DNA from 3 places in the Mesorhizobium sp. CAU 1741 genome. Region 2 is predicted to be linked to each of the others. Evidence: predicted binding sites of a transcription regulator. Region 2 holds the regulator's gene; each other region holds the start of a gene.
What was found. Region 2 encodes LexA, which represses DNA repair genes until DNA is damaged. Its sites were predicted from a motif close to TGTTCNNNNTGTGTTCNG; they were not measured.

Region 1: a site for LexA is predicted at 1,234-1,251, ahead of AAFN84_RS16370 (cytoplasmic protein). Genes of this name have one in related genera too.
Region 3: a site for LexA is predicted at 3,102-3,119, ahead of AAFN84_RS16105 (sel1 repeat family protein). Genes of this name have one in related genera too.

Annotation. Positions count from the first base shown of each region.
Region 1 covers NZ_JBDOQP010000003.1:549,670-554,878, forward strand. Annotated here, with positions in the region: gene AAFN84_RS16360 (DUF6456 domain-containing protein) at 1-769, opposite strand, end outside; gene AAFN84_RS16365 (helix-turn-helix domain-containing protein) at 766-1,077, opposite strand; gene AAFN84_RS16370 (cytoplasmic protein) at 1,386-1,691, shown strand; gene AAFN84_RS16375 (MucR family transcriptional regulator) at 1,728-2,153, opposite strand; gene AAFN84_RS16380 (S9 family peptidase) at 2,538-4,637, shown strand; gene AAFN84_RS16385 (cytochrome c) at 4,634-5,209, opposite strand, start outside.
Region 2 covers NZ_JBDOQP010000002.1:779,325-784,533, forward strand. Annotated here, with positions in the region: gene AAFN84_RS10580 (ABC transporter ATP-binding protein) at 1-524, shown strand, start outside; gene AAFN84_RS10585 (ABC transporter permease) at 521-1,393, shown strand; gene AAFN84_RS10590 (GntR family transcriptional regulator) at 1,413-2,144, shown strand; gene AAFN84_RS10595 (gamma-glutamyltransferase family protein) at 2,141-3,733, shown strand; gene lexA (transcriptional repressor LexA) at 3,904-4,620, shown strand; gene AAFN84_RS10605 (adenine deaminase C-terminal domain-containing protein) at 4,664-5,209, opposite strand, start outside.
Region 3 covers NZ_JBDOQP010000003.1:493,400-498,608, forward strand. Annotated here, with positions in the region: gene AAFN84_RS16095 (transglutaminase family protein) at 1-421, opposite strand, end outside; gene AAFN84_RS16100 (acetyl/propionyl/methylcrotonyl-CoA carboxylase subunit alpha) at 631-2,571, shown strand; gene AAFN84_RS16105 (sel1 repeat family protein) at 2,722-2,979, opposite strand; gene AAFN84_RS16110 (DUF2147 domain-containing protein) at 3,396-3,737, shown strand; gene AAFN84_RS16115 (hypothetical protein) at 3,860-4,018, shown strand; gene AAFN84_RS16120 (AMP nucleosidase) at 4,112-5,209, shown strand, end outside.

The DNA of each region.
Region 1 (5,209 bases), on a different contig from region 2:
CTTGGCGTTCGGCTTGCCTGGCCTGCGGTTCGTAGTGTCGCGCAAGCGCTGACAGCGCCGACTTCAGCACAACCTTGGCGGACCGGGCAGGCCAGCCTCGTTCTGTCTCGACGCGTTCCAGTCCTTTCAGAAAGCAGCACACGTCAACCAGAACACCGGCCATTTCCGGCCCGACTGCGTCCACGGCACGTTCCACCCGCCGCCGTGCCGAAAGCGCTGCATCCGTCAGGTCCGCGATGCCGTTGGCATCGCCTCGCTTGCGGCCTGACCCACCGGCCGCCACCCAGTTCACGCCCATGCGGGGCATGATCTGGCCGCGAGAATAGTCCGTCCGCAGCCGCTCGCCGGCGCGAAACTCGGCCGGCGAGATGAACCGCTGGCCGCTCTTTGCCTTCAATCGCCAGAGCAGTGCCAAGGGCGATTCCGCTACGTTGATCGAGACGGATTCGAGACCTGCCTCGGAAGCGATGACCGCTTCTTCGATCTGTGGCTTTGGCGGCTCGAACGGATCGGTGGCATGACAATTTTGCTCGTCCGCGAAGTCTCCGGCTTTTCCGAGTGTGACCCGACCATCGCTTATCACCACCGCTCCGCGCCTTTCGAGCCCGCGCATAATCGTCTTGGGCAGACCGATCGTGCCTCGTTCCCCGGCGTCCACGAGCACTTGGTCCGCATCCGCTGCGGGTTGCAATCGTGCCGCGCCCTTTTCCAGCAATCTCAACAACCGCCTCTGCGCACGAAGAGCGTCGCCGCCGCCTCTCGTCGTCATTCGCGGCCTCCGTCGCCTAAGGCAGCGCCCACCATGCGTTCGACACGCGCGACGATGCCGTCGAATTCGTCGTCGTCGCGCAAATCCTCGATCTGGTGACAGGCATGGAGAACCGTCGTCCGGTCGCGACGGAAGCCTTCGCCCACGTCGCGCATGCTGATCCCCAGCTCGACATGCGTGACATACATGGCGATCTGCCGCACGCGGCTGACACTGAGTACCGATCGCCCGGGCTCGCGCAGCTCCTTGCTGCTCACGTTGAACATGGCCGCCACGATGTCGATGACGCCGTCGCAGGCGGCCGCAATCCGGTCGGCCCTCGGTAGCTTTGAAAGATCGGTCCGGGGCGTTTCAGGAAGCGTGTCCGCGTGAGGCGCTTCAGGTTCTTGTTGGAGCAGTGAAGATCGCAAGTCCTTACCCCCAATGACTAGGAATAAGTTCTTATACCCGTATCCAATCACGGCGTGAACAAATCAGGAACTGAATCGCCCGGGATTCGTACACTGGACTGTTTTGTAAGCGCTTTTTCTTGGCTCGCTCCGACATCTGAAAATTCGTCCACCTGCCCCGGATTCCGCGCACGATCAGGCATCGCTCACAAAAACGGGACAAAGGCATGGGACTTCACGAAGAGATTGGCGCATTTCGTCGCTCACGCGCAGCGGACCTGTCCGATGCGAGGCAACGGGCAGCGCTCTTCATCCTGGCGGGCATCGAGTTGTCGGATCTGGCCAGTGGATCAGCGAGCGGGCAGCATCGACTGATCGCCCGTTTGAGACGGCTGATCGAGCGCGAAAGACAGCGCGGCATCCGCCGGCATTGGAGCTACGATCTCAACCGGCACATCGCCTTGAAGCAGGCCTTGGACAGGCTGAGCTCAGACGGAGTGTGCTCGGCGCACAGCAAAAAGGCGGTGTCGTGAAACACCGCCTTCCGTTTATTCGAGACTGAAGACGTCCTATTTGCCGGAACGCTTGCGGCCCAGGCCCATCTTCTTCGCCAGCTGCGAGCGCGCGGCCGCATAGTTCGGCGCGACCATGGGATAGCCGGCATCGAGGCCCCATTTCTCGCGATACTGGTCTGGCGTCAGTCCGTAGTGCGTCATCAGGTGGCGCTTCAGCGACTTGAATTTCTTGCCGTCCTCGAGACAGATAATGTAGTCGTCGTGAACCGACTTCTTCGGGTTGACGGCAGGCTTCTGCTTGTCGACCGGCGCTTGTTCCGGCGCGCCACCGACGCGACCCAGCGCGGCGTGAACGTCAGCAATAAGATTTGGCAATTCCCCGACCGGAACCGGATTGTTGCTCACATAAGCCGCCACAACATCGGCGGTCAGTTCAATCAGCATATCGTCATTTTTGGACGGAGTATCGGTGATATCCATTATTCGGCCCCAGTAAGTTGGAAAATTGCCAGATTCCGGGCGCGATCAGCGCAAGGAAACAACACGCTGGGCGCTTATGATCCGCGCCTTTCGATTCGTGCCGCACCGCATACATGGAACTGTCAACAACATAAGTCAATTCAACAACATCAATTTCACGAAAAACGAAGTGAATAACCAGTATAGCCAAACTTTGTTCTTGCAAAACGCAAAAAATCTAATCGTTTCAGGCAACTGATGAGAGCATCGCGGAGCGCGCGTACAACCCGCTCGTCCACGGTGGCATTCGCCCGTCGATATGTCTATCTGATGGGCACCTCCCGCCGATCTGGCGCGCAATTGTGACGCCCGGCCACTACACGCAAAGAGCAGGAACTGTCTTTCATGTCACGCACGTCTATCTTCCCCACCCGGCCCGCGCCGGTTGCCGAGCGCCGCGCCCACTCGGACATCCGCCACGGCATCGAGCGAAGCGACGACTATGCCTGGCTGCGCGCCGGAAACTGGCAGGAAGTGTTCAAGGACCCGAACACGCTCGATCCCGCGATCCGGTCCCACCTCGAAGCAGAGAACGCCTATCAGGCAGCCCTGATGACGGACACGAGCGAATTTCAGAAGACGCTTTTTGCGGAGATGAAGGGGCGCATCAAGGAAGACGATTCATCCGTACCGATGAAGGACGGCCCCTTCGCATACGGCACCTCCTACCGTCTCGGCGGTCAGCATCCGCGCTTTTTCCGCACGCCCCGGGATGGTGGAGAGGAACAGATCCTCATCGACGGCGACAGCGAAGCCGAGGGCAAGCCCTACTTCCACATCGGCGGCGTCGACCATTCGGCCGATCACCGGCTCCTGCTCTGGGGCTATGACGACAAGGGCTCGGAATTCTACACGCTTCGGGTGCGCAACACCGCCGACGGCAAGGATCTGGGCACCACGATCACCGATACCGGCGGCTCCGGTCAATGGGATCAGGACAACACAGGCTTTTTCTACACGCGGCTCGACGAGAACCACCGGCCCTCGCAGATCCTCTATCACCCTCTCTCCGGCAGCGATGCCTCCGACAGGCTGGTCTACGAAGAGGCTGATCCGGGCTTCTTCATGAGTGTGGGCGGCACGCGCCTCAACGACTGGGTGATGGTCTCGATCAGCGACCACGAAACCTCCGAATACCGGCTCATCCCCGCCGGGCAGCCGCTGAGCGAACCGGTGCTGGTCAAGGCGAGGGAAACAGGCGTCCAGTACGATCTCGAGGAAGGAGGCGATATCTTCTTCATCCTCACCAATTCCGGTGGCGCAAAGGATTTCCGGGTCATGACCGCCCCGGTTTCGGATCCCCGCGAGGAGAACTGGCGCGAACTCGTGCCTCATGAACCGGGCCGTCTCATCCTGTCGATCATCGGTTTCCGCGACTACCTCGTCAGGCTCGAGCGGAAGGACGGCTTGCCCCGCATCGTGGTCCGCGACCGGGCCAGCGGGGAAGAACATGTGGTTGGCTTCGAGGAGGAAGCCTATTCGCTCGGCCTCGCCGGCTCGTACGAATACGACACCGACATCATACGGTTTTCCTATTCCTCGATGACGACCCCTGCCCAGGTCTTCGACTACGACATGCGAAGCCGCGAGCGCGTTCTTCTCAAGACGCAGGAGGTACCGTCCGGGCATCAGGCCGACGACTACGTTACTCGTCGCCTTATGGCGCCCGCGGCCGACGGCGAACTTGTCCCGATCTCCGTTCTTTACCGCAAGGATACGCCTCTCGACGGCTCAGCGCCGTGCCTGCTCTACGGCTATGGCTCCTATGGGATCAGCATTCCCGCGTCGTTCAACACGAACTGCCTGTCGCTGGTCGATCGCGGCTTCGTGTATGCAATCGCCCATGTACGCGGCGGCAAGGACAAGGGCTACGCGTGGTACGAGGCCGGAAAGCGTGATCGCAAGAGCAACACCTTTGCCGATTTCATCGCCGCAGGACGCCACCTGGTCGCGCAGGGCTTCACATCGCACGACCGGATCGTCGCGCAGGGCGGCTCGGCAGGCGGCATGCTGATGGGCGCCATCGCCAACATGGCGCCCGCCGACTACGCCGGCATCATCGCCGAAGTGCCGTTTGTCGACGTTCTCAACACAATGCTCGACGCAAGCCTGCCTCTCACGCCGCCGGAATGGCCCGAATGGGGCAACCCGATCGAGTCGGAAACCGACTACCGCGCCATTGCCGCATACTCGCCCTACGACAATGTCGAGGCGCTGGCCTACCCTCCCATACTTGCGGTCGCCGGCCTCACCGACCCGCGCGTTACCTATTGGGAACCGGCGAAATGGGTTGCCCGGCTGCGGGAACGCAAGACCGGCGACAATCCCGTGTTGTTCAAGATCAACATGGATGCGGGTCACGCGGGCGCTTCGGGGCGATTCTCGCGACTGGAGGAAATCGCCTTCGGGTACGCCTTCGCTCTCAAGGTCGTCGGAAAGGCCTAGTAACCGTTGGGATGGGCGGGGATCGCCTTCAGATAGGCGGCGATCGCCTCCCGATCGTCAGCGGGAAGTTCGGCGAGGTTGCGGACCACCGCAGCCATGGTTCCGCCAACGGAATCGAACTCTGGCGTGAAGCCGCTTTCCAGCAGCGCGACGATCTCATCCTCGCTCCAGCCGCCGATGCCGTCTTCGCCGGGCGAGATGTTTGGAACCGGCCGTCCCTCGACCTCGAGCGGCGCGGCCCCTGCCAGCCATTGTGAGGCATCGAGCGCACCCAGCGCATTCCGCGGCGTGTGGCATTCGCCGCAATGGCCCATGGCCTCAACGAGATACTGGCCCCGCAGCACCTGTTGCGAGGCGTCATCAAGAGCAACCGCCGGCTGATCGTCGAGGAAAAGCCGTTTCCAAAGGCCGATGCCCCGGCGAACATTGAACGGAAATCCGACATCACCAGGCGCGGCAATCCCCTCGACCGCGGGCAAGGACTGCATGAACGCGTACAGGTCAGCCACGTCCTCCACCTGCATCCTTGCATAAGACGCGTATGGAAACGCCGGATAGTAATGTCTTCCCTC
Region 2 (5,209 bases):
AGCAGGCGACACTGTTTCCCTGGCGCACGACGCTCGAAAACATCCTGCTGCCGATCGAGGTGCGCGAAGGCAAGGCTGCGGCGGCAAGCGCCCGGCCGCGCGCCAACGCGCTTCTCGAACTCGTCGGGCTCAAGGGCTTCGACCAATCCTATCCGTCGCAGCTTTCCGGCGGCATGGCGCAGCGCGCGGCGATCTGCCGGATGCTGGTCACCGAGCCGGAAATGCTGCTGCTCGACGAGCCTTTCAGCGCACTGGACGAGATCACGCGCGACTTCATGAACATGGAACTGCAGCGGGTGTGCGCCGAGCGCAACGCGACTGCCTTCCTGGTGACGCACTCGATCTCGGAAGCAGTCATCCTCTCCGACATCGTCCATGTCATGTCGGCACGCCCGGGCCGCGTGGTCCGCACGGTGGAGATCGACCTGCCCCGCCCGCGCACGCTCGACATGGTGACGCTGCCGCAATTCGGGCAGTATGTGACCACGATCCGCAATCTTCTCGACAAGGGGGCGTTCCTATGAGCGAACTCTCGGCCGCCGGCAAGGCGGTCTCGCCCGAGGGCGACACGATCTGGACCGAGCGGGTATCGCTAGGCTCCAGAATCCCGCGCTGGCTCGCGATGGTGGTGCTGCTCTTCGTCTTCCTCGGCCTCTGGCAACTCGTCACCTCGGCCGGCATCGTCTCGCCGCTGATCCTGCCGACCCCGACCTCGACGATCGCCGATCTCGGCTTCGTCGGGCGCGGGCTCCTGTCTGGAAACTACATGGTCGCCGCGTTCTGGGTCACGACCCAGGAGGTGATCTGGGGCTTCGTGCTGGCCCTGACGATCGGGGTGACGCTTGGCGTCATCGTCGGCGAGACGTCGCTCGGCGAGCGCGCCGTGATGCCTTATATCGTCGCCATCGACACGATGCCCAAGCTGGCCTTCGCACCGCTTTTCGTCGCCTGGCTCGGCTTTGGGATTTCCTCCAAGGTGGCGCTTGCGGCCTTCATCTCCGTGTTCCCGATCGTCGTCGGCACCGCTGCCGGCCTGCATGCGGCCGACGAGAACGCACGCATGCTGTTCAAGAGCATCGGTGCATCGCGGCTGCAGACACTGGTCATGCTGAAGATCCCGACCGGGCTGCCGCAATTCTTCACCGGGCTGAAGATCGCGGCGATCAGCGTCGTGTCCGGCGCCATCGCCGGCGAGTTCCTCGGCGGCGGCCGGGGCTTCGGCGAGCTCATCCGCGTCGCCGCCGCCCAGCTCGACACGCCGCGCGTCTTCTCGCTGATCATCTATCTCAGCCTGCTCGGCCTCTTGATGTTCGGCATCGTTTCCTGGATGCAGTACAAGTTCGTGTTCTGGCATCGTCCGGGCACCAATGCGAATGGCAAGGCAGCAAGATAGGCCTGGATCAGAGACCTGAATGTCCAAACCGAAAGACAAGACCACGCTGGCGACGACGGTCTACCAAAAGCTGCGCTCCGACATCATCCGGGGCGCCTTCCCGCCCGGCGCCAAGCTGCGCATCGAGTCGATCGCGGATCTCTACGAGGTTGGCAGCAATGCAGTGCGCGAGGCGCTTTCGCGGCTGTCCTCGGAGCGGCTGGTGGATCGGCACGAACAGCGCGGCTTCACCGTGCCGCCTATTGCCCTCGACGACTGGCGGGTGCTGGTCGATACCCGGTGCAGGCTGGAGGCACTGGTGCTGCGCGAATCGATGCAGCGGCGTGACGACCGTTGGGAAGAGGCGATTGTTGTCGCTTTCCACCGGTTGTCGCGTCTTAGCTCGGAACGCTCCGAAGACCGTGCTGCCTGGGACGACGCGCATCGCAACTTCCATCGCGCGCTGCTCGCCAACAGCGCGTCGCCATGGCTGCTCGAATTCTGCGACATTCTCGCCGACCACGCGGCGCGCTACATTTCGGTTTCGAACGCCTATCGCAAGATTCCGCGCGATGGGCAGGCCGAGCACGAAGCGCTGATGAAGGCCGTGCTGAACGGGACCGACGACGACGCGTGTGCGCTGTTGGTTGCGCATTACACTAAGACGCTGCGCATGATCGAAAAGACATTCGAGCACGCGCGGGACGCCATGGCATCGGGCGGTGCCTTGGCTGACCTGACCTCCACGCTGCCCCCGCGAGCCACCCCTTGACCTATCAATTCACGCCGAAATACCCGTCGCGACGCTCGCCCGTGATCGCGCGCAACGCCATCGCGACCTCGCATCCGCTGGCAACCGAGGCTGGGCTGAACATGCTGCGCAAGGGAGGCAACGCGCTCGACGCAGCACTTGCCGCGGCCATCACGCTGACGGTGGTGGAGCCGACGGGCAACGGCATCGGATCGGATGCGTTCTGCATCCTGTGGGATGGCAGCGAACTGCACGGCCTCAATGCCTCAGGGCGCTCGCCGGCTGCATGGACGCCGGAACGCTTCGCGGGCAAGACCGCGATGCCGCAGCGCGGCTGGGAGAGCGTGACCGTGCCCGGCGCGGTTTCGGCCTGGGTGACCCTGTCGGAACGTTTCGGCAAGCTTCCGTTCGAGGCTCTGTTCGAGCCGGCGATCGACTACGCGTCCAGGGGCTATCACGTCACGCCGATCATCGCCGAGCTCTGGCGGCGCGGTGCGGAGCTGCTACATGCGCAGCCCGGCTTCGCCGAAGCGTTCATGCCCAACGGGCGCGCGCCGGCCGCCGGCGAACTCTTCCGCAGCGAGGCGATGGCGAACACGCTGCGCCTGATCGCCGAAACGAAGGGCGAGGCTTTCTATCGCGGCGAGCTGGCGCAGAAGATCGCTGCCTTTGCGCAGGAGCACGGCGCGGCGCTGACCGCCGAAGACATGGCCGCACATGCGAATGACTGGTGCGGCACGATCAGCAAGGATTCCGGAAAATCCTCGCTGCACGAAATCCCGCCGAATGGACAAGGCATCGCGGCACTCATGGCGCTCGGCATGCTCAAGGGCAGCGGCATCGAGGCGCTCGACCCCGACAGCCCCGAGGCGCTGCACCTGCAGATCGAGGCGATCAAGCTTGCCTTCATGGACATCCACACCTATGTCGCCGACCAGTTGCACATGGACGACGTCAAGGCGTCGCATTTGCTCGACGACGCCTACCTGGCCTCGCGCGGACGGCTGATCGACCGTGACAAGGCATCGCTGCATCCTGTGGGCGCGCCGAAGAATGGCGGCACGGTGTGCCTGGCAACCGGCGACGCGGACGGCATGATGGTGTCGTACATCCAGTCGAACTATGCCGGCTTCGGATCGGGCGTCGTGGTGCCGGGTACCGGCATCAGCCTGCAGAATCGCGGCTTCGGCTTCACCCTGGAGGACGGCCATCCCAACCAGGTCGGTCCACGCAAGCGCCCCTTCCACACAATCATTCCCGGCTTCATCATGGGCGCGGACGGGCCGGACATGGCATTCGGGCTGATGGGCGGGCCGATCCAGGCGCAAGGCCACCTGCAGATGATGCTGCGCACGCAGGTCTGGGGACAGGATCCGCAGACGGCGGCAGATGCGCCGCGCTGGCGCGTGATCTCCGGCCTCGACGTGGCGATCGAGGATAGTGTCAGCCCGCGGACCATCGCCCACCTGGAGCAGATGGGCCACGTGATCGCCACCGAAAGCCCGGATTCCAGCTTCGGATTCGGCGGTGCGCAGCTCGTGCGCCGCGTCGAGGGCGGCTATGCCGCGGGCTCCGACCCACGCAAGGACGGTTGCGCGGGAGGCTTCTGACGCTCGAACAGAGCGCGTTCGATGCCCCGTGAGGGCCTCGGTGAACCATTGTGGAACATAGTTACGGAATTCATCGGAAAATCAGTAAAATTTAAACTATTGCGGAACACAACTGGAACAGATAGTGTATGTTCTGGTTTTGTTTGCACTCTGATTCTCCGGGGCTTGCCATGCTGACGCGAAAGCAACACGAATTGCTGCTCTTCATCCACGAACGGATGAAGGAGACCGGCATCCCCCCCTCATTCGACGAAATGAAGGAGGCGCTCGACCTCGCCTCCAAGTCCGGCATCCACCGATTGATCACCGCGCTCGAGGAGCGCGGCTTCATCCGCCGCCTGCCGAATCGTGCCCGTGCACTCGAAGTGACACGGCTGCCGGACTCCATCGCGCCCGGGCTCAACCAGGCGCGCAAGTTCTCGCCGAGCGTCATTCAGGGCAGCCTCGGCCGTGCGCCGGAGAAGCCGCGCCTGCAGGCGACCGGCAATGACGACGATGTCGCGGCATCGGTATCCGTACCGGTGATGGGCCGTATCGCGGCCGGCGTGCCGATCAGCGCGATCCAGCAGAAGACGCATTCGATCAGCGTGCCGCCGGAGATGCTTGGCGGCGGCGAGCATTACGCGCTGGAAGTAAAGGGCGACTCGATGGTCGAGGCCGGCATCTTCGACGGCGACACGGTCATCATCCGCAATGCGTCCACGGCGACACCCGGCGAAATCATCGTGGCGCTCGTCGACGACGAGGAAGCGACGCTGAAGCGCTTCCGGCGCAAGGGCGACTCGATCGCCCTCGAAGCGGCCAACCCGGCCTACGAGACGCGCATCTTCGGACCGGACCGGGTCAAGGTGCAGGGCAAGCTGGTGGGGCTCATTCGGCGCTACTGAGGGCTTATAGCGTGACAGGGGTTGGCGTCGAACCGCATCGGCGTCAGAACACCACCGGATGGGTTTCGCCGGTCTGCACGTTGACGAGACCTTGGGGGGCATGGTCGCTCGGCGCGACGAGCACCCAGCGCCATGGCGCGCAGGTGAGCGTGGCGAAAGCCAGACGTTCGGGAAAGCCGGGACCCCAGCGGGGATGGAACGACGGCTCGAACATCCAGTCGACCTTTTCGCCCTCGGCGTAGAGCGCCTGCATCTCGGCGTGCAGCTCCTCAGCCGAGCGGCAGGACATCAGCCCCGCAACCTCGTAGCGAACGGTGGCAACCACCTCGCCTTCGCGCACCAGCGCCCAACCACCGTCATTTTCGGCGAGCGCGTTCACGGCCATGGCCATCGCCGCGTCCGACGAGCCGACGCACCAGACATTGTGCTTGTCATGCGCCATCGAACAGGCGAGCGCGGTCTCGGGCGTGCGCGGGCCGCAACCGAGCCAGAACATCTTCGACACGGCCCCCATGCCCGAGAAGCGATCTACGATCGCAAACTTGGTGATGTTGCGGGCCTCGTCGCGCTGGACAAAGCCGTCTGCCAC
Region 3 (5,209 bases), on a different contig from region 2:
CGAAGTCGCAGATCGCCTGGACACGTGCCCACCCGGGTTCGGTATCCCCGAAAAGCTGCCAGGCCCGGCTCATCAGCTTGTCTGTCTCGCAGTAGCGGCTGCCGAGCAGATAGGTGAGGCACTCGTCAGGCAACTGATCAGGAGAAATCTGCTCGGCGTCACGATAGGTCGGGTCGGGCAGGCCGGAATCCTCGACGACGGCATCGTATCCAAGAAAGGTCACGCCTGGCTTGGCGACGAGACGCTGGCAGGAATTGCCGAACACGTCCGTGAATGGCCGGGCATCCTTCTGGGTCTTGCCCAGCGCGGGCCGCGACCACAGGACATCGTCGCGGCGGTCCGGATGAACTTCCATGAGAGTGTAGAGCGGGGTTGGTTGTTCGACTTCGATGGCGATCTTGTACCCGACGCGGATCAGCATGAGGGCCTCCCTTCAGACGCTACGCTGCCACGATAATTCGATCCGGGGCCTTTGGTTCCCTCGCCAAGATGGTTAAAAGTTCAATAATCTCAGACCATTATCAAAAGACATAGACCTGCTGCCATGCCTTGCTGAACCCCGCCGAACGGCGGGCTTTGCAAGTTCGTCCAAAAATGCTCTTTCTCATGGCATGCCGAGGAGACATGTCCATGTTCGAGAAGATCCTGATCGCCAATCGCGGTGAAATTGCGTGCCGCATCATCCGGACCGCTCGCAGGCTCGGGGTCGCCACGGTCGCGGTCCATTCCGACGCGGACGCCAGGGCGCTGCATGTCGAGATGGCCGACCAGGCTGTGCATATCGGCCCGTCGCCCGTATCGGAGAGCTACCTCGTCGCCGACAGGATCATCGAAGCTGCACTCCAGACAGGCGCCCAGGCGATTCATCCCGGCTATGGGTTCCTGTCGGAGAATCCGGACTTCGTCGACAAGGTGGAAAAGGCAGGGCTCGTCTTCATCGGCCCGTCGGCGGCGTCGATACGTGCCATGGGGCTGAAGGATGCGGCCAAGCGCCTGATGGAGAAGGCCGGCGTTCCGGTGGTACCCGGCTATCACGGCGAAGGCCAGGAGATCGTCATTCTCGCCACCAAGGCCAACGAGATCGGCTATCCGGTGCTGATCAAGGCGCGTGCCGGCGGCGGCGGCAAGGGGATGCGCAAGGTCGAGAACCCGGACGCGTTCCCCGAAGCGCTGGCGGCGGCAAAGCGCGAGGCAAAGGCGGCCTTCGGTGACGACCGTGTGCTGGTCGAAAAGTATGTCGACAAGCCGCGCCATATCGAGGTGCAGGTCTTCGGCGACAGCCACGGCAATGTCGTCCATCTGTTCGAGCGCGACTGCTCGGCGCAACGGCGGCATCAGAAGGTTATCGAGGAGGCTCCCGCGCCCGGCATGACTGCGGAAATGCGCGCGGCGATGACCGACGCGGCGGTAAAGGCGGCGCAGGCGATCTCCTACCGGGGCGCGGGCACGATCGAGTTCATCGTGGACGCGTCGCAAGGGCTGCGACCCGACCGATTCTGGTTCATGGAGATGAACACGCGGCTCCAGGTCGAGCATCCGGTCACCGAGATGGTCACGGGCATCGATCTCGTGGAATGGCAGTTGCGGATCGCGTCCGGCGAAACGTTGCCGAAGCGCCAGGAGGACGTCGTGCTTGACGGCCACGCATTCGAGGCGCGGCTTTATGCGGAAGACGCGACCCGCGATTTCCTGCCGGCGATCGGCACGCTGCACCATCTTCGGTTCCCGGCAGAGACTGAAACCCTGCGGATCGAGACCGGCGTGCGCGAAGGCGACCCGATCTCGCCCTTCTACGACCCGATGATCGCCAAGCTGGTGGTGCACGGGCAGGATCGCGAAGGCGCGCTGCAAGCCTTGTCGCAAGCGCTCGCGAAGACCGAAATCGCAGGCTCCGTCGTCAACACCGCCTTTCTGGCGGCGCTGGCTGCAGACGATGAGTTCGCCGCCGGAGATGTCGACACGGGGCTGATTGCGCGAAAGCAGGCCGCTCTGACTGCTTTGCCGTTGCCGTCAGCCGCCCAGGTGGCGGCCGCAGCGGCGAGCGCAGGACACGTCGCCGTCGACCCCGGCGCCGACGACCCCTGGGACGCGCTGGCGGGCTACGCGCATTTCAATCCGCTGGTGAAGTCGGTGACGCTGTCGCATGGCGAGGATGTCGTTTCCGCGCGACTCACCGTGGCGGCGAACGGCAATGCACGCGTGCAACTGAACGGCGACGGCCCCTTCGTCACGCCCCCGCGCACCGCTGCGGCGCGATGGCCGGGGCATGTCACGGTTTTCGCCGGTGCGGCGAGCCATACTTTCGCGGTCGCCGATCCGTTCGCGATGGCCGAAGCGGTGACGGGTGGCGGCGACGCCTTGCGTGCGCCGATGCCGGGCCTGGTCAAGCTGGTGCGCGCCGCCGCCGGCGACACGGTCGTGAAGGGCCAGGCACTGCTGGTGCTGGAGGCGATGAAGATGGAACACACGATCACCGCGCCGCATGACGGGGTCGTGGCGGAGATCGCGCAGGAAGGCGCGCAGGTGACGGACGGCACCGTGCTGGCGCGCTTTGTCGATTCGGGCGACTGATCGCCGATTGCAGGCACGCCATCCATAAATGAAAAGGCCGCGCCGGATGTTGCCTCCGGTCGCGACCTCTTCCTGCCCGACAGTCCCTTGTGCGTGCCCCGCACCTTTTCTTGTCTGTCGCCGCCCTGTGTAACCTGAAAGCCGTCAGTCTCAGTGGATGGTCATCCACTCCCGCGCTTCGCGCAACGCCCTGGCGATATCGGTCTTCGTCATCGCGGCGGAGAGTTCGGCGCGCAGTTCCGCGGCACGTTCCGAGCCCTTGATCGCAGCGATATTGAACCATTTGTGGGCGGCGACGAGATCGACATCGCAGTCGCGGCCAGATGCATACATGAGTCCCAGCTCGAAGAGGATTTCCGCCTGGGCAGTGGAGCCGATGCCGGCTTCAAGCATTTCGAAACGCGCCATTTTCCTGTTCCCTGTGTTCGATCCCGAAGGCTGCTTCAGACCCGCTCGGTCGTTGCCTTCCGTTGTCCTGAAGAATGCCCGGGAGCCTTGAATCCGTCGTTAAATGGCGTGCTTAATTTGCGGAAAACAAAACTAAAACAAGAAGTAAAGCTTGGATTTTGTTAAGCATCGGCGCCCTTGGATTCCCCGGCTTTTGTCGAAAAATCGATGAAAATCCTCCATGCCCATGGCAACCCTCTGCTAACCACGCGCACGATGGGTCTTTTGGACCGATCGCCGAACGGCGAGAAAAAGCAGGTGCGAAGCGGCTCCCGGAACATCTTTCGCCGGCCGCGATTCTGGCTTACGCTTACGTTCGCGTAAAACACGTGTCCGGCTCACGCGCTCAATCCACAGACCGGACAGGGAGGAAGAGCATGCTTGGCAAATGGACACTCGCGGTGGCAATGACGCTGGCAGTCGCCGGCCCAGCGCTCGCGGACCCGATCGTCGGCAACTGGAAGACCGACAGCGGCGCGACCGCCCAGATCGCAGCGTCGGGCGGCGGCTTTACGATCACGCTGCGCAGCGGGCAGCACAATGGCAAGCGCATCGGCCAGATGCAGGCGAGCGGCAGCGGCAAGTACAAGGGCACGATTACCGACCCGGCCGAGGACAAATCCTATTCCGGAAACGCGACCCTGGACGGCAACCGGCTGGCGATGCAGGGCTGCGTGGCGATGGTGTTCTGCCGCACGCAGAACTGGCAGCGTCAATAGCCTGAGCGAACGGCAGCCCGCGCACCCTCCGTTAACGAGGTTGAACGCTGGATGAACAGGCGTCTCAGCGCCGGTTCAGTCAGGTTGGGCGATTATCTCCCCATCAACGAGGGAGATAACCGATGCTTGCCCGCCGCTTTTCGATCGTATGCCTGCTGGTTGCCATCTTCGGCATGGGCCTTGCCACGCTCGTCGCCGAGACGAGCCGGGTCGCGCCGATCCATGCCACCCAGTCACTGTTCAGCATGTGCGATTCCGGCGGCGTGTCGGCCTGCCGCTGAACGTCGATTGCGCCGCCTCGCGCGAAACTGATTCAAGCCGGAATTCGCCTTTGGACCCCTCGAAACGTCATATGCAAGTCCCTATAATGGGTCATGGAAAAGCGAATCTACCCAAATCCCATCGAATCGATCTCCACACCCGAGCCGATCGCACGCCGCAGCTTCAACGACGCGGCAGAGGCCGTTGGCGCGCTGAAGGCGATCTACGAGCGCAACACCGCTTTCCTGCGTGATTCTTTCGATGCGCTTGCAGAAGGCGAAGACCAGAACCGCCGCTACCGGGCCTACTATCCCGAAGTGGGCGTGACGACCACCTCCTACAGTCAGGTCGACACCCGGCTTGCCTATGGCCACATGCCGGCTCCTGGCCACTACACCACGACGATCACCCGTCCTGACCTGTTCTCCAATTACTTGCACGAGCAATTGCGGCTTTTGATGCGAAATCACGGCGTACCGGTGACGATCGGCGAGTCCGAGACGCCGATTCCGGTGCATTTCGCCTTCCTCGAAGGCACGCATGTCGACGCATCGGTGGCGGACCGGATTCATCGTCCGCTGCGGGACCTGTTCGATGTCCCCGATCTCAACAGCACCGACGACCATATCGCCAATGGCACTTATGAGCCGCCGCTGGGCGAGCCGGCGCCGCTCGCCCCCTTCACCGCGCAGCGCATCGACTATTCGCTGCACCGCTTGTCGCATTACACGGCAACCAGCCCGGCGCATTTCCAGAATTTCGTGCTGTTCACCAACTACCAGTTCTATATCGACGAGTTCTGCGTTCTCGCGCGCAACCTGATGGCCGAAGGCGGCGGTGGGTACGAGGCGTTCATCGAACCGGGAAACGTCAAGACGCTGGCTGGTGAATCCTCGCCGCACAACGGGGCCACGCCGCCACGCATGCCGCAGATGCCGGCCTATCATCTGTGCAAGCCGGGCCATGCGGGCATCACCATGGTCAATATCGGCGTTGGGCCGTCCAACGCCAAGACGATCACGGACCACATCGCGGTGCTGCGACCGCATGCCTGGCTGATGCTTGGGCACTGCGCCGGTCTGCGCAACAGCCAGGCGCTGGGCGACTACGTGCTTGCCCATGCCTATGTGCGCGAGGATCATGTTCTGGACGACGACCTGCCCGTGTGGGTGCCGATACCTGCGCTGGCGGAAGTGCAGGTGGCACTCGAG